Regions from separate parts of the Paenibacillus larvae subsp. larvae genome, predicted to be linked through region 1. Evidence: riboswitches for the same ligand, from Rfam matches in the RefSeq annotation. Region 1 holds a riboswitch; each other region holds the start of a gene.
The links. Region 1 has a riboswitch for cyclic di-AMP ahead of BXP28_RS17735 (resuscitation-promoting factor). Riboswitches for the same ligand answer to the same signal wherever they lie in the genome.

Region 1 (9,944 bases):
TCAACCATAGTCATGACCATTTCGACTTCATGGTACCCGTCTTCCCTTTTTCTTAGCACATCCAGTGCCAAATTGATTTTTGCCGGTGCTTTCTCCAGTACTTTCACCACATTCACCTCTTCACGCGCTTTAAGCCTTATGAAATGGCTGCTCATTATTATAACAAATGAGAAAAAGAAAAGCTAAAGCTCTGTCCGCTTCAGCTTTTTTGTAATGTCTGCTAAGGCCGCTTTTTTTGGGCAGCCTGCTCGGCAATTTGAATAGCGCGTTTGACCATATTACCGGCATCTTTCGCTTTAATGCCTCCCCAGCCCTCTTTTTGTACGGTATCATAAAAGCCAAGGTCTTTTGCAAGCTCATTCTTCAATTGATCTGACATGGTACTACGGCGTCTTCTTCCCATATGAAATCCTCCTTTGCAGCAATCATATGCGACGATGCTTGCCGTAATAGTATGCGCTAAACAGATTTTCCTCATGCGAACCGGATAAATGGGGGACCAACGTATTATTTAGAAGCGAACTTTTTTGGGCCGTAAAATAAATAAAGATAAGGGAAAATGATTTCACCCTTATCTTTCAAAAAAGGCAGAACTCCCGTAGGGAGCCTGCCGGCAAGCCTTTCAGTGCTCAATATACGTAATCCGGGTTTGTCCCTCATCATTGCATACGGTAACTTCTACGGATTCCGTTAATATATCTGCGTAAGTGTAGGAAACTCTCTTGAACGTGTGCTGTTCCTGATCCAGCTTCACAATAAAAACAGAAGGGTAGGTTTCTTCGAGAACACCCGATCGCTCAATGGTCTTTCGGCGGCCACCGTTTGCTCTTAAACGAATCTTTTGTCCTACATGCGGATCCAAACTGCGTTTAATTTCCAACAGCGAATTTTTTGCCATTACCTCAACCACCTCTTTCCGTATATATTATACCCAAACCCTGACATTTTGTCAAGCGAACCAAATATTATATCAGGATGGCAAGTTTATTGTCAACAGTCTATCGGGATTAATTTCAGTTAACTCTTTAGACAGGGTTTGTTATTTTTATGGAAATTATACGGAAAGAAAAGAAAATGGCTCTTGTCGGCTTATATTTACTTATCTTTACACAAAAAAGCACCCTTTAAGGGCGCTATAGATGTTATGGAACGGATTCTTTTTCGTAAGCCTTAAGCCGGGGAACACCTAAGCGGTAGCTTCCTCTGGACTCCAATCCTCCTAAACCCTCGAGGCCTGTTACCGTCAGTTCGGCCATGTCAATCATAGAGATTGTATCCCGTATAGAGGTACAGGCCAATTTGGAAGCAATGCACAGCGGATCTAAGGCGTGAATCAGAATCCGGGCAGGAGAACTTGCAAAATTGGCTCCTGCATGAAGCAAAGCTTCAAAGTGAGACTGGCAAGCCCCCGCCACTATGGTTAGATTATCTCTACTCCGTTCATACTGACGGGCTATTTGAACAGCTTTAACAAAGTATAGCGAATTTTTATAACTCTCAAGGCTGTTCAAGTCCTTTCTCCGGTTCTTAATAAGCCCGTCATGTCCGGTTATAACCACAATATCCGGTTTAATCCGAGGCAATAAACGGTACAGGACATCCGGCATTTGTTTTTCATTAACATAAAAGCCCTCGGCAGGCACTCGAAGCTTGTTGTATAAATGAAGGCTTTTCTTTAAATAAGATGGGTCGCCATCCAGGTGAAGCACTTTCCCCGGCATTTCGAAAAAATGGGAGTGGGCCGCATTCTTTTGAGAGATTACGGATTGATTGCGGGAATGCTGTTGTTTGCGGAACTGCCCCATTCGTCTCATCGTTTCAAGCACCGTAGGCTCGTTAAGCCTGGGGTAATCACTTGAAGAGGATGAATTGGCCCTTTCCAGGTCCTGAACCGGTGCATCGGCCATCAACCGGTAATCCACTCCCCGCAATACCGCCTTCTCGGAGAATATAATTTGTTCAATGCGAAAAAGGATGTCTCCACCGTAGGATTTTCTCGTCACCAGGTCACCCTGCCTCATGGTAATCCCCTCCCCTAGGCTATCCTATGGCGGCATTGGGTAATTGGTGTCTATTTTGTTATTTTCCCTTGCTTATATTGGAGCAATATTTCACTGAGCCGGGCAAATTCCTCAATGCTGAGCGTTTCTCCCCGTCTAGAAGGCTGGATGCCGGCTTCCCGCAAAAGAGCTTCCATCTCTTTCTTATTTTCTTTGCTGCAATATCTGGCAGCCAGGTTGTTATAGATCGTTTTCCGTCTTTGCGCGAATGATGCCTGTATGACCTCAAAAAAGAAAGCTTCGTCACTTACCCTAACCGGTGGTTCCTTCCGCAAGGCAAGTTTAATAACGGCTGAATCCACGTTAGGCTGGGGGACGAAAACGGTACGTGGAACTATTGAAATAACTCTCGCTTCACAGTAATACTGGACAGCAATACTTAAGCTGCCGTAATCCTTTGACCCGGGGACTGCCGCCATCCGCTCAGCTACTTCCTTTTGAATCATGACCACAATATTTTCTAAAGGAAGCTTATTCTCAAGAAGTTTCATAATAATGGGGGTCGTTACATAGTAGGGCAAGTTTGCTACTACAGTAACCGCAGAAACTTGTTGAAATTTATCCCGGAGAAGCTCTTTTAAATCCATTTTGAGCACATCCCCGTGAATCACTTCGGCCGGGTACCCTTCCAGGGTTTCCGACAAAATCGGCAATAGCCTTTGGTCAATCTCAACAGCTACTACTTTACCCGCCTGTTTGGCAAGTTGCTGGGTCAATGCTCCGATGCCAGGTCCAATTTCCAGAGCACCCTTTTGCGAAGTCAGTTCAGCCGCTGATACGATCTGGCGCAGGATATTCAAATCCATCAAAAAGTTTTGCCCCAGACTCTTTTTAAATGAAAATCCGTGTTTTTGAATGATTTCTTTTGTTTTTCTTGGAGTAGCTACATCCCGGGAGGAATGGGAGTGTGAATTCATAAAGTCTCCTCTTCTTTATCCTGTAATTGTTCTACCGCCGCTTCAAATTCCTCCTTGGAGATTTGAAAAATAGAACAGCGTTTATAAAATTGCTTACCATTACAATAACCGATTCCAAGCCGCTTGGCTACTTCCAGACGGCGTGAGGCTGCTTCCGGATGATTGATCAGGCCGGCACGGATCAAGTCCTCCATAGTAAGCTGGGAGACTGCCCCTTCATACTCCGTACGAACGTTTTGCAGAGCTTTGCGGATAACTTCCGGAGTAGCATTCTCCACCCCGATATCCCCTTTATTTTCTGCATCCTCTTTGGTTATAAACGCGTGCTTGCATCCCTGGACTTTGGCTGAAATTATTTTGCGGATTCTTTCCCCCGCGTGATCCGGATCTGTAAAAATAATGACACCCCTGCGCTGCTGGGCCAGAGCTATACGTTTTATAGTAGCCGGATTAATTGCAGAACCTCCTGTTTCAATCGTTTCCGCCTCTACGGCCCGTTTAATGGCTGTTGTATCATCCTTGCCTTCAACGACAATGATCTCTTTAATCATTTAGTTTCCCCTTCTTCTCTTCCTTCAAACTTCACAGAACGCAGAAAAAAGAAGAGGAACCTCCTCTTCTTTTTCGCCATCTTGTATGGGAAGCAGTATACCCTGTTTATGCAGGGATTAGTCTTCGGATGGTTTGTTTGGTCCAATAACGTGAACCGTCAGGCCGCGTTTTACCCCAAAACGGTTCACATGGTCTAATGTATCGAAATAAACGTCGATTTTGTTGCCTTTGATCGCTCCGCCTGTATCTTCCGCACGACGATAGCCGATACCTTCAATGTATACCCACCATCCAAGAGGGATAACACTTGGGTCAACCGCAATGGTTCTTCCTTCTGCAGCTTTTGCACCGGAAGCCGTAGCCATACTTAAGCCTGGCTCTTGAGCGGAGTAGGCCGTCAACGTAACATTTTTCAAGATTTTTTTACTGTTAGCCAGGGGCCCGCCTGAATTCGTTTCAGGTTGTTTCACCGTAGATTTATTAACCATGGCGGGTATTTGTTTCGGTTCGGGAACCGAGGCAATCGTCACAGGTTCTTTTGTACCGACAGCAATGACTTTGTTTACGCTCTCGGACTGTACTTCCTGATTCACAATGGCTTCAGCAACCAGTACGCCATCTTCAAAAATCTTTTCTTTTTTCTTGGACAGGATGCCTTCCTTGCCTTCCTGCACAATTTGTTCCTTGCCTTTTAACAGCTGTTCCTCATTTTTCTTCACAACGTCAAAGGCAATTGGTTCGGTAATGTCCTCATACTCCTTTGTTACCCTGATAACCTGAATGCCCATATTCGGAGTTAGAGCTGAGTCCATGGAAGGTTTTACTTTATCCAAATCTGCCAAAGTTATATTAAAATCCTTCAATGCACTTTCTACCGTTCTTGCAGTTGTGTAAACAGTTTTGGTCTGTCCATCAGCTTTCAGTTCAACCGGTATAGCGTGGTCAATCACAATCTTCTGACCGTCTTGAATTTTGCTGTCCAGCGCTACAGACACATAATCGTGTTCTCCGATTGTAATAGCTTCGTCATCCAGTAGCCGCTGCAGGACCCATTGTCTGGTTTCGACGTTTTTCTCTTGTCCATTCACAACTAGGGATACGCTCTTGGTAGCCGTACCGTACAACAACACCAACAACATGAAAGTCAAAGCGAATGAAATAATGGCCACAATAGAAATCATACGCAAGTTTTCATGCTTCCATCGCAATGCGAAGGACATGCTGGATGATCGTTTTTCATGGGTCTCAGGGTTCGATATATTGCCCACTTCTTCGGTCCTCCTTCAAAGTCCCGCCGTCGAGTTTATGCATGATTAAAATGACGTGACTCAAGTAAAATATAATGAATGCCGTGCCTTGTTAGGCCTCCCCCGTATCCGATGACAAGGTAGTGGCACCAGCGGGTTCAATCCACCTCCTTCTTTAGTCTTTAGTGGATCCCTGACGGATCCTCGTCCTAACGAAAGCAAAAAAAGCCAGGGAAAGAGGAATCTTCCCGTGGCCTGAGAAAATCTGTCTTAATTTTTAAAGACGACACTACAATGTACCCTCTCTCATGTGCTTACGAGGTTAGCTGACGGATTCGGACTGAGAGTAGCCCTACCTTACCCACCCTTGCCGGTATTCTTCACCAGCCCGGACCTGTAAGGATTCACCCCATAATGGTCTGTTACCCTCCGATTAGGTTCGACTTTTCCCACCTATCGGTATTCACAGCGGTTCCCCCCGTTTTCCTGTTACCAGGAAATTCAGCGATCACATTGAGATAGCTTATTAAGTTATCATGAAAGTATATTACGCTGTTCCAGCATATTCTGTAAAGAGGAAGCCACCCTTATTTTCATTAAAATTTGGCTTTATTAGTCCATTATATGAAGATAACCCCCATCTTTTCTGCCTTTTCCTCATTAAAACTAAATTTTTATGAGAATTTCTAAGGAAATGTATTCCAATTATGCTTTTGACTCAGTTTTGATTATAATAGTTTTACAGCATTTAGCAATAAAAGCAGGTGATCATGATGACAGATGTCCTTACCGTTGAAGAACTTTATGGGGGCTATTTGCCAGGAAAACCCGTTTTAAAAAATATCACGTTCTCCGTTAAAAAAGGAGAAATGGTAGGCCTCATCGGATTAAACGGAGCCGGCAAAAGTACCACGATAAAGCACATCCTGGGGCTACTGGAACCCCAACAGGGATCCATACGCATCCACGGAAATACCCTGAAAGAAAACAGAACTTCCTACCGCAGCTCTTACGCTTATGTACCGGAAAGCCCTGAACTTTATGAAGAGCTGACTATCCAAGAGCATCTTGAATTGACTGCCATGGCCTATGGGCTGAATCGAAAAGAGCTGGAAGAAAGAGCTGAGATTCTGCTGAATGAATTCCACATGAAAGAAAAAACCGGCAGTTTCTCCACACAGCTCTCCAAAGGAATGAAGCAGAAGGTTATGATTATGAACGCCTTTCTCGTCAGACCTTCTCTCTATGTGATCGATGAACCCTTTCTGGGTCTTGATCCCTTAGCCATGCGCTCTCTCTTGGATTTAATGTCGAAATATAAGGAAAACGGGGCAAGCTTCCTGCTCAGTTCGCATATTTTATCAACAATTGAAAAATATTGCGACCGGTTCATTGTACTGGACCAAGGCGAAATTGTGGCTCAAGGAACATTGGAGGACTTACGCGGGAAAACGGGAATGCCCGCTGCCTCTTTGGATGAACTCTTCTATTATATGGTTAAAGGCGGAGTACGTTAATGCATCCTCAAACGTTATGGAAAAAAAGATTCGATCATTATATCCAATCTGTTATGGGATATTGGAGAGTTGTAGGAAGAAGCAACTTCGGAGGGTTTCTGGTTTTATTCATTATTGTTTTCTCTTATTATTATGGAAAAACATTGCAGACGCTTCCCGCCTCTTTCCCTTACTTATGGATCGCAATTCCCTTTTTGTCGCTGATGATCTGCCCGGGCAACATTCGTACTTTAATTCGGGAGCCTGATCGAATCTACCTCCTTCCTGTCGAAACAGAGCTGAGCCTATACTTTCAAAAAGCGTTCCGGTACAGTTTCGGCATCCAGGCTTTTCGTATATTTGCGGCCCTGATCCTGTTATGGCCTTTGTACCGGCATTGTACGGGTAATGAAGCCCGGCCCTTTTTGTCGATTCTTGCTTTTCTCCTTATAATGAAGGCTACCCATTTAATGGCTTATTGGCAGGAGACAAAGTGGATTCATCCGGTAATCCGGTCAGTTTCTGTCGCATACCGGTGGCTAACAGCGACGCTTATCCTCCTGATTCTTTTCCAATGGGGAGTTTTGTACGCCGCTATCTGTACTATTTTAGCCATCCTAATCTGGTTGGCAGTTTTTCGATCAACTCGGCGTTATATCATAGGCTGGGAATATCTGATAGACCGGGAAAAGCAGCATAAGTACAGGTTGAATTTATTTTTCAGCTGGTTTATGGAAGTACCGGAATTGGGAACACGTGTGATGCGGAGAAGATGGATGAACGGTATTTTTAAACGAATCCCTTTTGATTCTGCCCATACTTTCCATTATTTATATGCCAAGAGCTTCATCCGCTCTGAATTGTTCAGCATGACGCTCCGCACTCTGGGTCTGGCTTTCATGATCATGTGTGTCAGTTCGGCAGAAATCATGCGGGGTCTGGTAGCAATCGTCGCTTTTCTTATCATAACGGTACAAGTTTCTTCTATAGAACATATGCATACGTATACGTTTTGGATACATATGTATCCCCTTAAAGAAGGTCAGCAAAAAGGAGCTCTCGTGCGGATAACTGAAGTAACGCTAACAGCAGTGGTCGTGCTGTTAAGTGTGCCCTTCTTTATCCGCCTGGAACTCCTGGCAGGGGCGGCTTGGATTATTTTGGGACTTGCATGTGCCCTATGGGCCGGCCGGATTCGGTTGAAACGCAAGTTTAAGGAAATCTGGACTACTTAAGACCCAACAGGCGGATAGCATTCCGGGTAGTGATCTCTGCAAGCTCTTCAAGAGGCATTCCCCTGATTTCCGCAGCTGCTTCCGCCACTAGTCTGACATAACCGGTTTCATTACGTTTGCCGCGGAAAGGATGTGGAGTAAGATAAGGGGCATCCGTTTCCACAAGCAGCCGGTCAAGAGGAACCCGGGCCAAAACCTCCTTCGGCTGCTTGGCATTTTTGAAGGTAACCGGACCTCCGAAGGAAATATAGAAGTTCATATCCAGACATTGTTTGGCTGTTTCCCAGCTTCCCGAATAACAATGCATGATGCCGCCGACTTCGGCGGCATTTTCTTCCTGCAAAATGCGTATAACATCTGCATGAGCATCCCGGTTATGGATGACAATCGGCATCTTCAGCTTATGCGCCAGCCGGATTTGTTTTCGGAAGACTTCCTGCTGAACATCTTTCGGGGATGTGTCCCAGTAGTAATCCAGTCCGATCTCTCCAATGGCTACCACTTTCTCATGGCTGCATAATTCCTCGATCCAAACCAAATCTTCCTCTGTCATATCCTTAGCATCCTGAGGATGCCATCCAACCGTGGAATAAATGAAATCATAACGCTCCGCAAGTTCAATGGAGCTTGGAATCGTTTCACGATTAAATCCCACATTCACTATGCGGGTTACCCCTTGTTCAAGAGCACGCTGAATAACCAATTCCCGGTCTTCATTAAATTGCTCGGCGTTCAAATGGGTATGAGTATCCGTCAACATTCTTGCTGTCTCCCCTTTTCAAAAAAATGTAGGTTTGCTAACCCTTGTTTAACCACTGTTTCAAATTAGAGGTCCGGATATTTAAAAGCAATTCCTCCGGGTAATAAATATGGCGTTTTCCTGCCTGAAGTCCACTGATCGAACGGACAATTTCCGATTTTTTGGAGATTTCGGTGAGCTCTTCTTTCCGGTTCAGGAGCAGGATAGGAAGTTTTTCGTCTTTTTCACCGGGCTTATAAACATCATAAGAAAGATCGGAGGGGAAATCCACTTCACTATAATAATTCGGATCCTTGCCGAGGTCTTCCAAAGCCTCCTGAATCTCTCCCAACAAATCGGGGTGAGGACCGTCTACTGTTATGTATTTAAACAAACGTCTATTAATGAAACGGTGACACAAGTCAGACAGAATCTTATCCTTTTCGTTAATCCAATAGATCAGATTAGTTTGAACAAGAGATTCATCCAACATAAAATAAGAGTCTATAGTTATATGCCCACTCAGGAGACTACGGACCGGTTCCAGCATAAAATGGAATGTATAGCCCCCCTCATATAAATGCTTGGCGCGCATAAATATTTTGTGCAACAAGATTTCAGCACTCCGGGTTACGGGGTGAAAATAAATTTGCCAATACATTTGGTACCGGGACATTAGGTAGTCTTCCACAGCGTGCATGCCGCTTTCTTTTACTACAATATGTTCCTTGTAAGGACGGATTACCCGGAGAATGCGCTCTAAGTCAAACTTGCCATAGTTTACACCTGTGAAATAAGCATCGCGGAGCAAATAATCCATCCGGTCCGCATCCAGCTGACTTGATACCAGACTGACGACAATCTCCTTCTGATAAGTTTTCTTTATAACGTCCGCTACTTTCTGGGGAAAATCCGGAGAAACCTGCTTCAGTACCCGGTTTACTTCTGTATCTTCCAGTACCATGCGGCAGGACCATTCTTCGTGATTCGTACCGAACACTTTTTCAATGGAATGAGAGAATGGTCCGTGTCCCAAATCATGGAGCAAGGAAGCGCACAGGCAAAGAAGACGCTCCTCCTTAGGCCAATCCTCATAATCGTTTCTTTCAAACTGGGATATAATTTTTCGGGTAATCTCATATACACCCAACGAATGTGAAAAACGGCTATGTTCCGCACCATGAAAAGTGTAGAAAGAAGTACCCAGTTGGCGAATACGCCTCAATCTCTGAAATTCTTTTGTATTGATAAGGTCCCAAATCAGGCGATCCTTGACATATACATAATGATGAACAGGGTCCTTGAATACTTTTTCTTCCCTCACTGTCTTAACACCACCTTTGTCGAATCTGATCTATAGAATCGATAGTTATGTAGATTATTGTCGAAAAACATAAATAGAGACATTTCCAATTCCCCGTCCCGTCTAAGAAGCTTGTGAAATTTGTCATTGCCTGTTATTGGATAATAGTTTATTCTAAAGTCCCTTATATATCAAGGCTTAAATTGGTTTCGACCCATAGCGAATTTGTGAATTTTTAATGTTATGTCAGCTAAAGTCAGCTAAAGATCCAATGTACTGGTTGACTAAACTGGGAATGGTTGGTATAGTTAATAAAGAAAAAGAATGTCGAATATTGACGATTCAGCAATTGGAAGGAGAATCATAGATGATGAAATCTACTGGTATTGTAAGAA
Region 2 (9,944 bases), 860 kb from region 1:
ATGAGCAAAACCCATTATTATACGGTTGAAGAAAAGGTAGAAGAAGTATACGCGAATATAGTAAAGAGTAAACATGTACCCGCTCTGCCGTCAGGTGCAGCCGCCATTTGGGTAGAGGAAAAAATCATCCATACGGAAGAAGAGCAGCATTATATTATTCAAAATAACAGGTTTGATATAAAAATTGGGAAGCGGCAGGGGGCAATTACCAATGTTGCTTATAAAGACAAAGAGATTGGAAAAGCAAAGCCTTCATTGGACGGATGTATTTTTTTGCCGGGTTTAATGATTCCTGATAATATTCCGTATTCATTCAATGATAAAGGTCTGGTTTTTCAATCCATGTCAGAACACCCCCGGGTTCAAGACATACAAATTACTGATAAAAATCTGAAAGGCCATGTTCTAAAACTGCTTTCCTGCGACATGGGAACTTGGCAAGTTGAATATTTAACGGGTTATCCTCTTCCGGTACTGCAAGTCAATATGAAAAAAACAAAAGATGATAAACATTTTGTTTTTCACTTTTTCTGGGGACGGCAGGGAAAATCGTATATAAAAAAAATGTATGGTTGGCAAAATGGAAAACAAATCGTTATTTTACCGAAAAATCAAAATAGAAAAATATACTTGGACAGTAAAATGACTATCGAATTAGCTAATAGATTATATGTGACTATTTTCGTTACATCGTCCAATACAAAACTGGCTGTTTATGAATGGTTTAAAAAAGGAATACAAATCGGACTGTTTACATGTGAAGAGGGGGAAAATCTGCAATTTCATTTCGCCGTTGGAGAAACGCTGCAGGAGAGTATTTATTTTTCACAAATGCTACTATATAAGTTGAATCAATATTCTTAGCAAACCTTGGCAAGGAAAAAGGAACCATTTGTCGAATAAGAAACAGATCAAGAATAGACAAGTGGGGATGACAATGGATAAACATACCGAACTGGCAAAAGTAACGGCAGCCATGCAACAAACCAAAGAGCGCCGAATGTATGAACGCTACCAAGCGATCTATTTGCATTTGAAAGGCACATCCATGAAGGCGATCGCTGACATTTTGAATCGAAACCGAATGACGGTGAGCAGTTACATTCATACGTACGAGAACGGTGGACTGGGAGCCTTGCAAATCAAGCATTCCTCAGGTGCTCCTACTCGGTTGACGAAGCAGCAGCAGGATCGCTTGAAACAAACCGTCGCCTATTCGGTTCCCCATGAGGTCGGCTTTACGGCAAAGCACAACTGGACGCTTGAACTGATTGCCACGTACGTGGAACGCGAATGGGGCCATTGCTATTCGCTCCGAGGCATTTCCAAGGTCATGGAGCGGCTAGGGCTCAGCTATACGAAACCGACCTACACGCTCGCAGCAGCAGATCCCAAGAAACAACGCCATTTCACCGAAACGACCTTTCCTGAACTGAAAAAAAGCTACTGAACGAGGAGATTGATCACTTGCTGTTCGAGGATGAGTCGATGATCCGGGACTACCAGGCGATTCAGAAGACCTGGTTCCTTCGCGGGAAGCAACGCATCATTCCAACCACGGGCAAGCATCGTGGGGTCAAACTGCTGGCCACGGTTGACTATGAAACGGGACACATCGTTTGGCAAGAAGATGAACAGTACACCGCTGAAACGTTTCTTTCCTTTCTTCAAAAGGTCATGGCGACTTATCCAACAGGGAAACTGGCTCTGGTTTTGGACAATGCCCGGATTCATCATGCAAAGCTGCTTCGGCCGTTTCTGGAAGCGCAAAAAAATCGGCTTGAGCTTGTGTACTTGCCTCCATACAGCCCTCAGTTAAATATCGTAGAAGGACTCTGGAAATGGCTCAAGTCCAGTGTGATCAATAACGTATTCTATTCGGCCGTTTCCGAAATCCGTCTGCGTGTCGGGCAATTTATGGATGAAATCATGAAGCATCCTCATGCCATTATTGACCGGCTGTGCGTGCGACTTTGATTGCTATTTTCTTTCGTTCAACTTATATAATAAGTTTGGATTCATTAAACCCTCCTCTAAGGCGAGGATTCACCCACATCTGAAGGTGGCGTGATGAATCGTCTTTTTTTGTTATCAAGATCCAAGGATTGTATTCCATTTCTACCAAAATGTCCAAACAAAACTGTGAAAGATTCATAGAATATAGCAATCAACTATGAGAGGAGGGGAAAATGTTGCCGACTTATTTAGACGCTCAGATCTCTCAAAACTCAGGATCATTTGGAGCTCCGCTGACTCTTGTTACCAGTATTCCAGTCTTATTTGGAACGTTGGGGTTAATCACAGCAGGTGCAGGAGCGAATTTGCGTGTACAATTTAAATCCACCGTTACAATAGGTGCGATTGTTACTGTTGCTTCATCCGTTATCATTCAAATTGTCAGAGGAGTGGGCGGACCAGGAGTAGGAACGACTGTTTATACAGCGATCCATACTTTACCTCTGCTCGGTGATGCCACTTTTAGCACAGAAGTCATCACAATTACTGGTTCCGACTTCCTGCCTCCGAATCCTGGCTTCTTGACTTATCAGGCTTTTGTCAGCGTAACTGGTATAGCTGTAGCAACTCGCGTAGGTCCCGAAAGCTTCAATGCTCTTGCGGTTTCCGATTAAATTCAAATAATCCCAAGGCCCCTTTTCTTGGGGTTATTTGCTTTCTTTCATCTGTACAGAATATGTCCAGCCCGCCGAAGCTTATATTCAGCCGTATATCCTCATTTGGACCGAATTTCAAAAGATCGTAATTATGGCGTAGGATTTTTAGCAAATAAGGTAGCCCATGCCGGGACGGCAAGCCGAAGGCTCTGGGTTTTACAAAAAGGTTTTATGATAAACAGCTACTGTGAAAAAATAAGGTCAAGTAGACTGAAACTAACCTAGTTTGAGGAGAATTTAACTACTATGACAACAAAAGAAAGTTGGTAACGAAATTGCTGCAGTACTTCCCGTACAGCCACGAGGTGCGCACGATGTAGTAGTTGTCGCAGATCACCTGGACGAATTTCTCTCCGTGCAGTTTGGAGCTGCGGTATACGCTGAGCGGATTCGTACAGTCCGATTCGGCATAGATGCCTTCTTTTTTCCTGTCGAAAACATAGTCCGTGCTGATAAAGACCAGCCTCGCATCCGCCTTCTTTGCGGCAAGCGTGACACTACGGGAGCCAACGAATTGATCATATATGTGGTCTCCGGGTCCCGCTCTGCCTGATCAACCTGAGTATAGGCAGCCGCATGAATGACGATGTCGGGGCGTGCCCCCGCGATCGTCTCGCTCACCGCCTGCATGCTCGTCACATCCAACTGGGACCGGGTCAACGCGGCGATGTCATGTTTCGGACCAAGTACGCCACCAGATCTTTGCCATGCTGTCCTCCCGCTCCGGTAATGACGATTCTCATCCGACGTGCCCTCCCGTCCCGGCCTGATTAGTCTGACGGTAAGTCCCATCCAGTATGCTTTGCTACCATGCCGCGTGGCTCACGTACCATTGCACGGTTTGCACAATGCCGTGTTCAAACCGGCATGCCGGATTCCACCCGAGCTGCGAGCGGATTTTACCCGAATCGATCCCATAACGCCGGTCATGCCCCAACCGGTCAGGGACAAACTCGATCAGCGAGGCCGGCTTGCCCAGCTCCTGCAAAATGCGGTGAACGAGCTCCAGGTTCGTTTTTTTCGTTGCTGCCCCCGACGTTGTATATCTCCCCCGGAACCCCCGCCTCAATCACCCTCTCGACCGCGGAACATTGGTCGTGTACATGCAGCCAATCGCGCACGTTCAGGCCGTCGCCGTATACGGGAAGCGGCTAGCCTGGGTGATGAGGGTCGGAATCAGCCTCTCCGGAAACTGGAAAGGTCCGTAGTTATTCGAGCAGCGGGTGACGATCACGGGGAAGCCGTACGTTTCGAAGTACGCGCGGGCAAGCAGATCCGCCCCCGCCTTGCTTGCCGAGTAAGGACTGTTGGGCTCAAGCGGCGTCGTCTCCGTAAAGAGCCCCTCCGGCCCAAGCGTACCGTACACCTCGTCGGTGGAAATTTGAATAAACCGGGTGACGCCCTGCCGTTGTGCTGCTTCCAGCAGCACTTGCGTGCCAAGAACATTTGTTCTGACGAAGCTTTGCGGGTCCGCAATGCTGCGGTCAACGTGGGATTTTGGCGGCAAAATGCACGACCGTATCGATCTGCGCTTCTGCCATCACCTTGGCGACAAAGTCCGCATCGGCAATATCACCGCAAACGAAACGATAGTGCGGCCCCTCTTCCAGATCGGCCAGGGTTACGCATATTGCCCGCATAGGTCAGCAGATCGAGATTGACGACGATATCCGCAGGATGGCGCTCCCGCCAGTAACGCACGAAATTGCTGCCAATGAACCCCATCCGGCCGGTTACAAGGACCCGCCTCATGGCGTGGCCTCCCCTGCCATTCTTTGGGCAGCCTCCCTGAACGAAAGGTGGGTTCCCGCATCGATCCACCATCCTCTCAGAATGTCGTAGGAGAGCATGCCGCAGGCCGCATACATATTGTTCACGTCGGTAATTTCCATTTCGCCTCTCGCGGAAGGCCGGACCGTTCGGATGATGTCAAACACCCCGGCGCCGTATATATAGATGCCGGTCACGCAGTAGGACGATTTCGGCAATTCCGGCTTCTCCTCAATCCGCACAATGCGCGAGCCGTCCATGACCGGCACTCCGTACCTGCGGGGTTCTTCAACTTCTTTTAAGAACACGCGGGCTTGCTCGGGCTGCTCCCTGAAGCGGGCGAATTCCTCCGTCAGCGAGTCTTCGAACAGGTTGTCGCCGAGAAGTACAACGAATTTTTCCCCGGGATTAACGAAGCCCTCCGCCAAGGCAAGAGCCTGAGCGATGCCTCCCGGCTCTTCCTGCACTTTAAACGACATACGGACGTTCCACTCCCGGCCGCTGCCGATATAGTCCATAAACAACCCGCCGGAATGTTTTCCTGTAACGAGCAATATATCACGGATTCCCGCCTCGGCCATTTTGGAAATTGCATAATGAATCATCGGGTAAGGACCGACAGGCAAGAGATGCTTATTAAGAAACCGGGTCATCGGCTTTAGCCGGGTACCTGATCCTCCGGCAAGAATAACTCCTTTCATCAAGCGGCCGCCCCTTTCTGCACAATGGTTGGCATATTTTTTTACCATAGTTAAATGATATGCTCCATTGACAGAAGCTCATGGACGCTTATCGCATAAGGCGAAAAAATTGGCTCATGTCCTTGCTGGCGTGGCGGCGGGAACACTTCGCATACCGGGTCCCCCACTTGCTGACAAATTCAGCCAAAAACGCCGAATATAGATGAGTGTTTGGCACGACACGAATTTAAGACGTACGGAGAAACCTACCGGGCTGTTGGCGGGTACATTCGGTCTTACAACGAGCAACGAATTCATTCGAGCATTTGTGATCTTTCTCCATATGAGTTTTACGACAAAAACCAAATTCAATCCATCTCAATTAAGACTGTCGGGCATAAATTGCAACCTTGAGAAAAGTGATGATTAAGATAGTATGTGTCCAAAATAAATAATGATCCCAAGTAAAAAAAATTTATACAACAGGGTAACAAACAATAGATATAAAGGCCAATCGTGTGACTTTAAAGTGGAATCGTTCTGAAAGTAATGTTGGCATAAAAGGGTACTGCTTTCTTATCTTTTTTCATCAACTCTGAATAAAAATACATGGGGAAAGGATGAGAAAAATGAGTAAATCATGAGGGGACCATGTAAGTTTTCTGATAAAACTCCCCCCATATTTGTAAAAATAGTTCGTTCAAACTATTGATACCACTAGTTTTTTCCCTTTCCTCAGCTTTTTCTCAGAAGCTTTTTTTCCATATTATAGTTATTTATTTTTGGTAGATACATATGATAGTTTGTAGAGCAAATAGAGAGCCCGCAATCCGGGCATATGAATAAATGTCGAAACCTATTTTGGAACGGAAAATAGAAATCGATCATAGAATGAATCTACTTCATCAAAAAACTACTGTTGATCGTTTAATAGACCAGTTTAGATGGAAGTCTGGGCTATTCGAGAAATGGAGCTATCTTAACAAAAGGAGTAAACTAGTATGAAGCACGTGAAAACATGTATTGCCAGTGCAACTGCCTTGCTGACTTTGGTTGGATTTACGGCTCCCACTAGCGCACAGATGACGGAAGGAGCCAAAGTGACCCAAATTACCCAATCCTATCAGGATGTGCTTGGTTCCTACGCGATAAACCCCGGAAAAGAATTTCAAGAGTTAATTAAAGGACAAGCTTCTACCACGGCTGACCATGATACGGTGGTTTTGGAGGAAGATGATACATTATGGAATGTCTCCAACCGTCTGGGGGTAGATGCTTTGGAGCTTATGGCTATTAATATAGACGCCGACCCATTAAAACTGACCAAGGGCATGGAATTGAAGGTACCTAAAAAGGTAGAAATGGCCTCACAGGAGACGGCGGAACCAGCAACTGATTCTAAACCGGAGCAACCCTCCCAGCAAAACCAGCAAGCTCCGCAGCAAACTTCTAAACCTGCCAAACCGGCAGCCAAAACAGAAGCTGTCAAACCTGAAGCGAAGACACCTAATAACAAGGAAACAGCTGCGAGCGGCAACTCGTTGACCACTGCTTCAGGCAAGACAGTAAATTACAGCAAAATGGTGAACATGAAAGCTACCGCTTATTCCGGTGATCCCAGTGAAAACGGTCCATGGGGTGGTGTTGATTCTTTCGGCAACAAGCTGACTTTGGGTACTATTGCGGTTGATCCTAAAGTTATTCCGCTAGGTTCAACGGTATACATTACAGGCTATTCTTTCCCGGGACTTCCTGCTAAAGGAATGATCGCCAAAGCTGTCGATACAGGCAGTGCGATTAAAGGGAATAAAATCGATATTTACATCCCGGGTTCAAAAAAACACGTAAATAATTTTGGGGTTCAGCAAATCCAATTGTATGTTTTAAAATAAATAAAGGGAAAAGGTTTTGCTTCCGGCCCTGTTCATTCCAGGAAATTTGAAAGATACTGTATCGTGATTTCCCGGAATGAAAGGCACCCGCTAACGCTCTCCAGCTAAAACCTTTTCCCCCGTAACAATGAATGCAAAGGCTTTGCCGGCAGTAAGAAAGGGACTTCCCGTAAATTGGGGAGTCCCTTTCATTGAGCAGACAAAGTATGCAAAGGGAAAAGATTTTTGCTTCGGCGCTATTCGTTCCGGAATATCTGAAAAGAAATTGGGTCGTTATTTCCTGGAATGATATTTTTCTATTTATTACCGGGAAGAGGGTATATTCAGAAGTTCCGGTACGGTAACAAATCGATATCCTTCGGCCGCAAGTTTCTCAATAAGCTGGGGAAGTGCCTTTACAGAGCCGGACAAATCATGATTTGCATTCCCTGCCCCGCAATGTTGGAGGACAATAGCCCCCGGGTGTCTGTGACTCCATATATTTGTCAAAACCTGTTCTGACGAAAGTCCCTTCCAATCGAGGGAATCAATATCCCAGTTTGTGACCAGATAATTTTTGGAAGCCGCCCAAACAAGCTGCTCTTCATTAATGGCACCATAGGGAGGGCGGAAACACTTAGGTAAATAACCGGTTAAATTGAGTAAAATTTGTTCCGCTGATTCTACCTGCTGCTGGAATTGCCGGAGACTCATTTTGGTCAGAAGAGGATGGGAATAAGAATGATTGCCTACCGTATGCCCCTCTTTGACAATACGTTTTACAATATCGGGATTCGCCTTGGCCTTGTTTCCAACTAAATAAAAAGTTGCATGTACCCTATATTTTTTCAGGATATCCAAAACCTGAACCGTAAAATGGCGGTCAGGCCCGTCATCAAAAGTAAGGGCTATGTTTTTTTGCCTGGACGGGCCGCTGAGAATGAATGTTTCTGCATACTTTCGCCTCAATTCCCCCAAAGATAGCTTTTTTTGCTGGGCAGATTGTTTACCGGATCGTTTCCCCGCTTTATCCGATTGTTTTTGTACCGGCAGCGACGGCTTATTAGTTTCATGCCTCTCTCCCTTAGGTTTTGGAGTCGGCTTCGGAACAGGCGAAACCGGAAGAGTAGGGACGGGAATCGGACCGGGCGGATATTTGTCAAGGACGGGGGTGTATTTGGTTTGCTGTTCGGTCCATTCCTGCATTATATCCTGGGATTTTGTACCGGCAGGTGGCTGTACGGATTTAGAAGGAGAACTGGAAGGCATGCATCCGGTGGCTATAAACGTCAATAAAATGACACAAATCCAAACAATACCAGGTTTACTTTCCATTAGAAACCGCCTCCGTTCTAAGATTTTAATGAGAATAGTTTTTGTAAGCGGAATCTTTTTTATGCGGACCGAGCCAATGAATCAATTTCATAACTCAGAATTCAATCCGAACGGTTACAAGAAGTAGTTAAATCTGAACCGTATTCATCTATATCTTGTCTATTAAGCGCTCACCAGTTGTATTATGAAATTGATTCGAATTATAAAAGTTTTTAATAGGCGGCAGGGTTGTAAACTCTGATGAATTATGCTAACCTTTCAACAGGGAAATTTGTTGTACTTTTATAAGAATATGATGCCGAGTCCTGCTCTTTCACAATCAGGGAGCAGGTACGGGGGACGATTTACTGGGGTGAATTTGCTAGATTTACGCATTAGGGAATACCTCTTCCCGAACCCGTCAACTAACCTCGGAGGCTATAAGGAGGAAATGTTTTTGTCCACGAAATGGTTGAAAAGTCTTGTCCTTTCAGGTGCTTTAGTAACTACAGGTTTATTTGCATCCGCTACGACTACACACGCAGCTATTCCAGACGGGGTTAAAGTTCAGATCAACGACCATCTGGTTGATTTTCCGGATGCTATGCCTTATTTGTATCAAGGATCATTGATGACTCCTCTTCGGGCAGTAGCCGATGATTTAGGTTATAAAGTGGAGCATCAAATGATTAATAACGATTCTCAAGTCAGGGTCAAAGTCACAGGAAACGGCCATGTGCTTGAATTGGGATCCGGTAAGGTTGAAGCAAAGGTAGATAATAGAAGCGTAACTTTGCGCACTCCACCTGTTATTAAAAATGGGCGTGTTTATGTACATATCCGCTCTATAGGAGATCACTTTGGACATATTGTCCAATGGGATGCAAACAATGAAATTGGTATTCTTGGAGCAGACGGCAAATACCATGCTCCGGCTTGGTATAAGCCTGCAGTACCAGACAACGATACAGCCTCATCTGTTAAGAAAGCAATCGTATCTACAGCCAAACAGTATATCGGAGTCCCATACCAATGGGGAGGAACATCTCCAAGCGGGTTCGACTGCTCTGGGTTTGTAACTTATATCTTTAATAAACAGGATATTACTCTTCCGAGAACTTCTTCAGGCATGTACAGTTCTGCGGGAACTTCCGTATCCAACCCGGAACAGGGAGACCTTGTCTTCTTCGCAAGCGGCGGTAAGGTGTTCCATGTGGGCATTTATATCGGCGGTAACCAATTTATTTCCGCTACCAGTGATGGAGTCAAAATCGATAGTTTAGGAAACAGTTATTGGAAAAATGTGTATGTAGGCGCTAAAAAAGTAATGTAAGGACATACCTATATTGGAACGAGTTAGAGAGTCAGACCGCTTTCGGACATTGTCCGGAGGCGGTTTTTCTTGATAGATAATAGAGTCTAAATACCGGTCTTACTTGGGGCGCTAAAAAAGCACTACGGAAATAGTAAAAACTGTAATTTCTACTTGTCCCAGAAAAACTCAGATATTCTTCTTTGTTTTATTGTTTTCATTATAGAATAAGCCGTACAGGCAAATGGTTACAACTTGACAACAAAAATGACATGGGTGACGCCGTTCCCTTTTTAATAGAGTTTCATAGACTGATAGGGAAAGG
Region 3 (9,944 bases), 1.3 Mb from region 1:
AACCGTCCCGAGCATATGATTTCTATTAATCTGGTGGCCCGTAAATATAACCTGACGCTGCAGGAGACATGCCGGCTTTTGGATGAGGACGGCATGTTTACGGAAGAAGGAGAACTGCTGGTCGACGGGCTTCAATATAAGGCAAATCTCTATTACCGGCAGGGCAAAAAGAGAGAGGAAGAACGGGAAAGATCCATATCCCGTGCCGCAGAACTGACCGTAATACAAGGGAAGGATAGAGAAGGGGAAACGGAGCAATCTGTTCAGATGGAATATTATCTGGCTGTTCCCCAGCTACTGCAGGGAGAGTGTAATGATCATCAGTACAATTATATTTTAAAAAATGAACCCTACACTTTTGTGCTTAAAAAGTTTTTTCCTCATGGTTCTGTACCGGATGGGGTAATGGATATTTTCGAGAAGATAGATTTAAATTATAAGTTGAAAGAAGAAGTAATTAATGTTCTGATTCATTATATATATGTGGACCGGCGATCCTGGACCAAGGCTTCTATTGAAGCGGTTGCTTCCGATATGCTTGGCAAACAGATACTAACTTATGAGCAGGCAGTAGAGTATGTCCGGGAGCGTCAACGGTACAAGGAACAGGCTGCCGCCAAGGCGGCTGCTGCGAAGAACAAGGGCCGTGGAGGCAGAAATACAAGAGGACAGACGAAGCAGCAAAAGCCGCAGATTCCGATCGTGCAGCCAGCTGTACAGCAGGCTGAGCTGACTGATGAAGAATTGCAGCGTATTATCCAGAAAGCTAGGAGACTAGATGAGAAGTTTAAATAAAGAAAAAAACGGATTGGAGGTAGCCGATATGGAATCTTTGGCGGACATGCTTAAGCAGATGCCCGGGGTTCTTAGGAAGGAAGCAGAAGAGAAAGTACGTACACTATTGTCTGATCCGAAGATACGGAAACTGCGATCCGAACATCCTGAATTGGATGAGTTTACTCTTAAAGTGAATATGAATCGCTTATATCAATATGTGAAAGAAACCGGTAACTGTGAGCAGTGTCCCGGTCTGGACTGCTGTCCTAATGATCTGGCCGGTCATTGCACCCATTTGCAGATTGAACATAGTGGTGGCCATACGCTCATTGATGAGGAAAAAGTGGCTTGTCCCAAGTTCCTGGCCCGGCAGTCACAAGAAGCGGTTCGCCGGCGGATCCGTACCTTTCATATTGATGAAAGCATCTTGCGAAGGGAGCATTCGTTTGAAGATATTGTAAGTGTAGATTATCAAAGGGCCAAAGCAGTCGAGACCATTACAGATTATATTGAGAAAACGACAGAGGAAGGTTTACAGACCAAGGGATTATATCTCCAGGGTAATTTCGGGACAGGCAAGACCTTTCTGATGTGTTATATGCTGCATCAGCTAGCGAAAAAAGGGTTTACCAGTGCGATCGTATATATGCCTGATTTTGCTGAAGATCTTAAAGGAATGTTTAATGAGCCCCATACATTAAAAAATACCATTGAAATGATAAAAAATACAGACCTGCTTGTGTTTGACGATATCGGGGCGGAGAACCTGAATCCATGGCTGAGGGATCATGTGATCGGAGCCATCTTAAACAGCAGGATGAACCGCAAACCGACATTTTTTACCTCCAATTACAATTTGGACAGCCTGGAGCAGCATTTCAGCTTTACGAACAAGGATGGGGATGAAGAATATAAAGGCCGGAGAATCATGGACCGCATCCGCCATTATGTTCAGGTGGTAGAAGTAAACGGCCATAACAAACGGGCGCAGTAATATTAAGGTGAACGGTCCAAATAACCAATTATGACAAAAGGCGTCTTTCTGTTGGAGAAAGACGCCTTTATTGTTAGCAAACCGGCTGCCGGGAGGATCAAAGTTACTTATGGAACAACCCATATACCTGGCATACGCTTACAACTGTTTCAGCTCTTCTAATTCATTTGTCACCCGTTCAACCATCTGTACGAAAGAAATAAGCTCCTGGGAGCTTGCAGCCTGCGAACGGGCGTATTGGGTCGTGCGTTCTGATTCAGAATTGACCTTATTTAATATTTCATTTATACTTTGCAGCTTGTCCTGAATGCTTTCCAGTGCTTCTTTCGAACGGGATGCCAATTTGCGCACCTCATTGGCCACAACTTCAAAGCCCCGGCCCTGTTCACCTGCTCTGGCAGCTTCAATAGCGGCATTAAGCCCAAGAAGATGGGTTTGCTCAGAGATTTCCTTCATCAGTGTGCCCATCGCTTGAATATCCTCGACTTCGTGGCTCAGGTTATGGATCATGCCGTGGCTTTTTTCCTGAGAGGCGGCAGCTTGTGCGGCTGTTTCGGCAACAATCTGACTGTTGCTGCTCAGTTCTATCATCATGGCAGCAAGATCCTGAACTGCTTTGGAAATTCCGGTAATAAGCTCTTCCTGTTCGTCTACGAGCCGTTCAATCCTGGCTTTTTCATCGTGAACATAAGCTTCAAGCACAAGCTGGGAGTCCAGATTAAACATTTTAGTGAGTGCATAGGTGACCTCCAGCCAATTTTCCGGAATGATTTCTTTAAAATAGGCGGTGGAAAGATCCAAATAAAGCAGATAAGTACCTAAATACCAATCGGTAGTCAATCCGATTCTGGAATGGACATGTCCGATTTTAAGCCTTCCGTCTATGTATGCTTGGTCCACGATTCCTGATGCCATGGATAAAAAGTACCAACGTTGGGTTTGCTTCAGACTTTCTAATGTGCTGTATTTAAAAATTAGCTCCTTTAATTCCGGCACCTCAATAAGCCGTTCATACAGCAAATCGACCAATCCGTCGACAATTTGTCCAAAAGCTTGTTCATGCTTCTTCAGCAAAGCCAAATCATCATCTGTCAAACCGATGAAATTGATGAGCTTCTGTCTTTGTTCCGTTAATTGAATCAATGTTTGGACCCCAATCTTTTTTAAAATAGATAATTTGTACACTAACAGAAAAGACCTCCTACCGGATTTCATCACAGGGAGGTCTCTCTTGAATTGTTGAATCAACCTGCAAACAGTTTAATGACTACTGCAGCAATGAAAATAAGCATCAGAACACCAAAAAATACGCCAAAACCAACAGCGGTGTCTATAAAATCATTGCGGGGCTCTTCATTCACATGAAGTTCAGCACGGTTCACTTGTTCACTCATGGATTGCTCCTCCTTACTTCCATTACAAGTATAGTAACTTCTCTTATTTTACCGGAACAACTTCATTTACATTAAGTCTTAGCTGAAACAATTCATAGTATGAAATTGATTCAGCTGCATAATTTTAGTAAATCATATGGGATGTTTTTTGTAAAGATGGAGAAGGTGACAAATAGATTAAAAATCCAGATATCCCCATATGGAACTTGAAAGCTGCAAGCCAGTTCGTTTGAAAATAGGGGTCTTTGTGGTATACTTACGTTATTGACCGAGTTAAAGGAGGATCTTGCATGGCTATTGTCAATGTTACCGACCAAACCTTCAAGGCCGAAGTTGAGGGTTCCGGTACTGTATTAGTTGATTTCTGGGCACCATGGTGCGGACCTTGTAAAATGATTGCACCTGTGCTTGAAGAATTGGATAAAGAAGTGGATACCAAGATTGCTAAAGTAAATGTGGATGAGAATCCGGAATCCGCTTCCCGTTTTGGAGTGATGAGCATCCCTACCTTGATCGTTTTTAAAGAGGGTCAACCGGTAGATAAAGCAGTGGGCGTACAGTCCAAAGATCAACTGATCAATCTGCTGTCCCGCCATCAGTAATGTTAGGCCAAAAGGAGCTCTTTTTCTGCCGTGCCGGAAAAGGAGCTTTTTTGTGCAAAAATAAGAAGAGAAATGAACATAGATAAACCGCCATGTAAAAAGAGGAGAAGCCAGGAAAGGGGGACTAAGGTATGACCCAGCATGAAGATCCGAAGGAGCGCGGAAAAAGTACGGAACTGATTCGTAACAAGCTGGCGCTGCTGCCGGATCAGCCCGGTTGTTATTTGATGAAAAACAAAGATGGCGTCATCATTTATGTCGGAAAAGCAAAAGTATTGAAGAACCGGGTCCGGTCTTATTTTACAGGCAGTCATGACGGGAAGACGCAGCGGCTTGTTTCTGAAATCCGTGATTTTGAATACATTGTAACCTCCAGCAATATTGAGGCCCTCATTCTGGAATGCAACTTAATCAAAAAGCACCGGCCCCGTTATAATGTTCTATTAAAAGATGATAAATCGTTCCCTTATATTAAAATCACCCATGAAGAACATCCTAGGCTTGAGGTAACGCGAAAGATCGTGAAAGATAGGGGCAAATACTTCGGTCCTTATCCCAACGCATATGCTGCACAGGAAACCAAAAAGCTGCTGGACCGTCTTTATCCGCTGCGCAAATGCAAGCATATGCCGGACCGGGTATGCCTGTATTACCATATGGGACAATGCCTGGCTCCTTGCGTGTACGATGTCACAAAGGAGCAAAACGAAGAGATGATTCAAGGGATTACCCGCTTTTTGAACGGCGGACATGAGGAAATCAAGCGGGATCTGACAGCCAAAATGCACGCAGCTGCCGAAGAATTAAACTTCGAGCGGGCAAAGGAATTACGGGATCAAATTGCGTATATTGAAGCTGTTATGGAAAAGCAGAAGATTACTATGGCTGACCATGTGGACCGGGATGTGTTTGGTTATTCTACCGATAAGGGTTGGATGTGCGTCCAGATCTTATATATGCGGCAAGGCAAGCTGATTGAACGGCATGTCTCGATGTTTCCTTTTTACGGGGATGAGTATGAGGACTTTATAACCTATGTGACCCAGGCATATAGTGATAATCCGGCATTGCCAAAAGAAATCTTTCTGCCTCTTCGAAACAAGGCCGGGGAACAGAAAGCGGGGGAATCGCACGAGATTTCCGGGAAAGATTCTTTTATTGAGGCTTTGCAAAAAGAGGATGAATTTCAAAAAGAGCATCCCCGCGAACAGGAGGGGCCCGTTTTACCTTCGGATGCAGAGGAAGGCATGGTTAAGGAAGCGCTGGAATCCTGGCTGGGTGTTAGAGTACATTTTCCCCAGAGAGGCCTTAAGAAGCAGATGGTTGAGATGGCTGCAAACAATGCCCGTGTGGCACTGGAGGAAAAATTCCGCCTGATTGAACGGGATGAGAAACGGACAATCAAGGCGGTTGAAAACCTTGGAGAGTGGATAGGAACCGGATATGTCCGACGCATTGAAGCCTTTGATAATTCCAACATCCAGGGGGCGGACCCTGTCGCGGCTATGGTTGTATTCATCGATGGGAAACCGGAACGAAAAGAATACCGGAAGTTCAAAATCAAGACGGTCCAGGGACCGGATGATTATTCGTCGATGCGGGAGGTTATTCGCAGGCGTTATGAGCGTGTCCTAAAGGATGGGCTCGAAATGCCGGATTTAATTATCGTGGACGGAGGCAAGGGGCAGATTTCCGCCGCCATAGATATTCTTGAGAACGAACTTGGCCTCTACATTCCCGTTTGCGGATTATCCAAAGACATAAAACATAAAACAGCCCAGCTGTTAATGGGAGATCCGGCCGAGGTTGTTCCAATTCCAAGGGACAGCCAGGAATTTTATTTACTGAACCGCATTCAGGATGAAGTGCACCGTTTTGCCATTACTTTCCACCGCGAACGAAGGGCAAAATCGATGGTCCAATCCCAATTAGATGCCATCCCAGGCATTGGGGAAAAACGCCGTAAGCTGCTGCTCAAACATTTTGGTTCCGTCAAAAAAATCAAAGAGGCGAAAGTCGAAGACTTCCGCCCCATCGGGATCGGAGACAAATTGGCGGCACAGATTTTGACATCCCTGAATGGAAATATGGATACTCCAACAGGGGATTAGGGGCATGGATAAGAGAAAGAGCAGCTTCCCTCCTATTGAAGGATGGTGAAGGATGCTTGTTGTTAATAGACGAATACAAAGACTTACCGTCTAAAGACTGCAAAACGGATTCCTTTCAACAGCCATTTATGAAAAAGCCAAAGGACTCCTGCCACAAGAGCAGGGAGGATCATGTAGAAGATTCCCCCGAAGAGGGATGCATCATTGCCCACCGTCATCAAATATAATCCCATAAGTGTACTGTCCATGGCCGCATGGGCAAACAGGGCTGTAAAAAAGCCGAATTTCAAAAACGCATAACCAAATACGATGCCTAAAATGGTGACTTCGATCAACCGGGTGTAAACAGGAAATACCGGGTACTGAGTATGACCGGCAGCCCAAATGATGCTGGGCACCAGTATAGCTATAAAGTTGTTTCTAAACAGCTTTTTAAACAAAATGATACCGAAGAGCCGAAATGTTGCCTCCTCTGAAATAGCGGCTACCCAGGCCATTAAAGGATAGATGCACGGATTCAACATATTCAGAGGAGAATCGCCCGGGTCGCTGACAGACCATACGTGGAAGTTTTTATCGGCTATAAAAAACAGGAGCTGCTGTAGGCCCATCAAAAACAAGCAGAGTAAATATCCCCTTCCCATGCCGCTAAGAACTTCATTACCAAAGTTTCTGTCTTTCCACCTTGGTATTGGTCTCCATCCTTGTTCTTGCCACATCTGATTACCTGCAAGAAGAAGGAAATACAGGAAAACAGCTATCACAATTATCAGCATGTTCATTAGCAGAACGGAAAACATACTTTCCCATCCTGCCGCAAAATGCCCTTTATATACTTTGTAGGTCGGATACAAATTGACATTGTTGAGAGAATACAGAACAAGATAGACGGTGCATAAAAGGACCCCGCGATGAAATGCAATTTGCCGGCGCTTTAAAATGACATAAATAACAGCCGAAATAGTCATTCCGATATTGAGCAGCATGCTGATTAAAGTCATTGTACCCGCGGTATCCGTTTGTGAGTCCATCCACTTTATAAACGAATCCGGGATTGCGAAATCAGGTGAAACTCCTGCAATCATATTGTGATCCAACTGAACCTGAATTCTCAGGTGAGCCCCTCCAATCGACGGCTGCTGTTGTTCGAAAACCAGATCCGCTTCGGGCGTGCTTAGTCCGGTGAGTTTAAATTGCTCCTGCGGCCAGCCCATATCTTGAATGGCTTTGCGCCCTATGGTTTCTGCTTGGTCTTCCGTAGGGGGATCTAACTGATCAGGTTTGGAATACCAACCCACCACGGCCCCTGTCTGAAAATCCACTTTTACTTCAAATTGTCTGCCATCCGCCCCGTCAATGACCTGAATCAAATAATATTCAAGAGGGAACTTTTCTTTAAAATCCTCGTAAGATCCAGTAAGATTCTCCTTCTGGATATACCCGCTGAGGTTTGACTCTGATTGATACACAGTGTAGGTTACGGGATTTTCCAGGAACATTTGTTTATCGTTCAGGAAAATCACGGCTTTATCCGCGGCTTCTTTCTTGGAAAGAAGCGGACTGTTTTCATACATATAGGCTTCATCATCTATTTCGTCCGCAGGGGGTATAAAGGCCACTGATAAGTAGAGAATAATACCTATAATAGCGAGAAAAACAAGATAGCGGTTGCCGGGTTTGATTTTCATAGAAAAGCTCCTTAAAATGAAGAGTTTCATCCTAAAGTTATCATAGAATGTGTAAGGATGCCAGCGCATGCCTCAGCGTTTCAAACAAGGTGATTTAACGGCTATTTTCGCTGGATTTCGGTCAATAATGACTTTGTGTCCGGTAGAAAAGACATATATAATTCAATCATTCAAATATATAAGCTGAATTTCAATAGTAAAACGGGGGAACCATTTAATTGGGGTGAATTTCGCCGGGTATACCTAAGTATACACATTGTGCAGAAATGCGCATAGACCGGTGAATAGGGTGACCTATGCATCCGAATCCGTCAGCTAACCTCGTAGGCTTTGCATGGGGAACCATACCGATGAGGCAGTGGGTTTCCAATGCCTTTTTTTGTGTTTCAGGAGGAAATGATGAACATACCGGGCAAAATATTCAGATTAAAGCCCCCGCAGATTTTAGTTCTTGGATTTGCCAGTATTATACTGATCGGTGCGCTTCTGCTGATGCTTCCGATATCTTCAGCAGACGGCTATTCCATGCCATTCATTGACGCCGTGTTTACTGCAACTTCCGCCACTTGTGTAACAGGACTTGTAGTTGTAGATACAGAGACACATTTTACCGTCTTCGGCAAGGTAGTCATTATTTTATTGATTCAGGTCGGCGGTCTAGGTTTTATGAGCATGGCAACTTTAATCGCTTTTTTGCGGAAGAAGAGAATTTCCTTAAGGGAGAGGCTTGTTCTTCAGGAGGCTCTTAATCAAAGTTCAATGGAAGGGATTGTACGATTATTCCGGAAAGTGCTCGTCTATTCCTTAACGATTGAAGGGATAGGGGCTGCCCTTTTTACTATCCGCTGGTCCTTCGACCTCGGTTTTCCGAAAGCCCTTCTGTTTGGGATTTTTCATGGAATTTCGTTTTTTAACAATGCCGGATTTGACTTGTTCGGTTCAATCTCAGGACCGTTTTCTTCCTTAACGAGTTACAAAAATGACTTTATCATTAATTTTACGTCAATGGCACTGATTGTAATTGGAGGTATAGGATTTATCGTTATGTCAGACATTATGGAATACAAGAAGACACGGCGATTATCCTTACATACCAAAGTGGTATTATCTGCAACGGCTTTTCTGATAGTATTTGGTGCTCTGGTCATCTTTATATTTGAGTATACGAATCAGGCAACCATGGGACAGCAAGGTTTTTTTGGCAAGGTACTGTCCGCTTTTTTCCAGTCTGTCACTCCGCGTACAGCAGGCGCCAATACGCTTGATATAAGTTCCTTAAGGCAGGCTACGCAGTTTTTCATTATTATTCTGATGTTTATCGGGGCCTCTCCGGGTTCGACGGGGGCGGCATTAAAACAACCACATTCATGACTATTATCGGGGCAATGATTGCTATGGTCCGGGGAAAAGAGGATATAGTTTTCTTTCGCTATCGGCTTGGAAAAGACCGTATTCTCAAAGCGATTACGCTTTCTATGATTTGTCTGTTTCTGGTTATATTTGTTTCTATGGTTCTTTCCACTACGGAAAGCCAGCAATTTCTGAAAATACTATTTGAGGTTACATCTGCATTCGGTACAGTAGGGCTAACTATGGGAATAACGCCGTACCTCACTATATTTGGAAAAATCATGATCAGTCTGACCATGTTTGCCGGACGGCTTGGACCTTTAACCCTGGCTTATGCGTTGGGGCCAAAACCGGATAAAGAACTGTACCGCTACCCGGAAGGGAAAATTACGATAGGATAAGGGGAACATAGAACCATGGCTGTTAGTCAATATGCTGTTATCGGATTAGGCCGTTTTGGAAGCAGTCTTTCCAAAGAGCTTAGCAAACTGGGTAACGAAGTGCTGGGGATTGACAAAGACGAAGAAAAAGTAGAGCAGATGAGCGATGTGCTTACTCACACGGTTACGGCGGATTCAACGGAAGAGCCGGTCTTGCGTTCACTAGGCATACGGAACTTTGACTGTGCAGTTGTAGCAATCGGGGATGATATTCAGGCGAGCATTTTAACCTGCATTCTACTGAAAGATTTGGGTGTTAGGATGGTTGTAGCTAAAGCACTATCCGAACTGCACGGCAAAGTGCTTCAAAAACTTGGGGTAGACCGAATCATTTATCCGGAGAGGGATATGGGAATACGGGTGGCCCATCAGTTAGTGTCGCCTAATTTACTGGATTATATAGAATTATCAACAGAATATACTGTCGCAGAATTGTCTGTCCCTTCACGCTTGTCGGGTTTTACGCTAAAAGATTTGGACCCTAGGGCAAGATTTGGGTGCAGTGTAGTGGCGATCAATAAGCAGAACGACGGCATCATTATAGCACCAAAAGCGGAAGATACGATTCAAGCCAATGACGTATTGGTT

Region 2: it holds a riboswitch for cyclic di-AMP, as region 1 does, so the genes downstream of both, BXP28_RS13315 (C40 family peptidase) here and BXP28_RS17735 (resuscitation-promoting factor) in region 1, are expected to answer to the same signal.
Region 3: it holds a riboswitch for cyclic di-AMP, as region 1 does, so the genes downstream of both, BXP28_RS10845 (TrkH family potassium uptake protein) here and BXP28_RS17735 (resuscitation-promoting factor) in region 1, are expected to answer to the same signal.

Annotation. Positions count from the first base shown of each region.
Region 1 covers NZ_CP019687.1:3,421,101-3,431,044, reverse strand. The annotation lists gene ispE (4-(cytidine 5'-diphospho)-2-C-methyl-D-erythritol kinase) at 1-107, opposite strand, end outside; gene BXP28_RS17760 (small, acid-soluble spore protein, alpha/beta type) at 221-403, opposite strand; gene veg (biofilm formation stimulator Veg) at 623-898, opposite strand; gene yabG (sporulation peptidase YabG) at 1,143-2,021, opposite strand; gene rsmA (16S rRNA (adenine(1518)-N(6)/adenine(1519)-N(6))-dimethyltransferase RsmA) at 2,072-2,977, opposite strand; gene rnmV (ribonuclease M5) at 2,974-3,528, opposite strand; gene BXP28_RS17735 (resuscitation-promoting factor) at 3,646-4,797, opposite strand; cyclic di-AMP (ydaO/yuaA leader) riboswitch at 5,073-5,293, opposite strand; gene BXP28_RS17730 (ABC transporter ATP-binding protein) at 5,550-6,293, shown strand; gene BXP28_RS17725 (ABC transporter permease) at 6,293-7,507, shown strand; gene BXP28_RS17720 (TatD family hydrolase) at 7,500-8,267, opposite strand; gene BXP28_RS17715 (HD domain-containing protein) at 8,305-9,570, opposite strand; gene BXP28_RS17710 (AbrB/MazE/SpoVT family DNA-binding domain-containing protein) at 9,917-9,944, shown strand, end outside.
Region 2 covers NZ_CP019687.1:2,556,457-2,566,400, reverse strand. The annotation lists gene BXP28_RS13365 (GNAT family N-acetyltransferase) at 1-864, shown strand, start outside; one part of gene BXP28_RS13360 (IS630 family transposase) at 932-1,435, shown strand; one part of gene BXP28_RS13360 (IS630 family transposase) at 1,438-1,977, shown strand; gene BXP28_RS13355 (hypothetical protein) at 2,190-2,630, shown strand; partial or broken gene BXP28_RS25170 (SDR family oxidoreductase) at 2,917-3,302, opposite strand; partial or broken gene rfbB (dTDP-glucose 4,6-dehydratase) at 3,478-4,424, opposite strand; gene BXP28_RS13335 (sugar phosphate nucleotidyltransferase) at 4,421-5,143, opposite strand; gene BXP28_RS25165 (IS3 family transposase) at 5,354-5,536, shown strand; gene BXP28_RS13325 (3D domain-containing protein) at 6,124-7,014, shown strand; gene BXP28_RS13320 (polysaccharide deacetylase family protein) at 7,318-8,328, opposite strand; cyclic di-AMP (ydaO/yuaA leader) riboswitch at 8,615-8,762, shown strand; gene BXP28_RS13315 (C40 family peptidase) at 8,765-9,640, shown strand.
Region 3 covers NZ_CP019687.1:2,077,815-2,087,758, reverse strand. The annotation lists gene BXP28_RS10880 (replication initiation and membrane attachment family protein) at 1-795, shown strand, start outside; gene dnaI (primosomal protein DnaI) at 824-1,771, shown strand; partial or broken gene BXP28_RS25575 (methyl-accepting chemotaxis protein) at 1,910-2,218, opposite strand; partial or broken gene BXP28_RS25570 (protoglobin domain-containing protein) at 2,504-2,986, opposite strand; gene BXP28_RS10865 (YqzM family protein) at 3,016-3,165, opposite strand; gene trxA (thioredoxin) at 3,456-3,767, shown strand; gene uvrC (excinuclease ABC subunit UvrC) at 3,899-5,878, shown strand; gene BXP28_RS10850 (CPBP family intramembrane glutamic endopeptidase) at 5,962-7,566, opposite strand; cyclic di-AMP (ydaO/yuaA leader) riboswitch at 7,738-7,911, shown strand; partial or broken gene BXP28_RS10845 (TrkH family potassium uptake protein) at 7,936-9,317, shown strand; gene BXP28_RS10840 (potassium channel family protein) at 9,333-9,944, shown strand, end outside.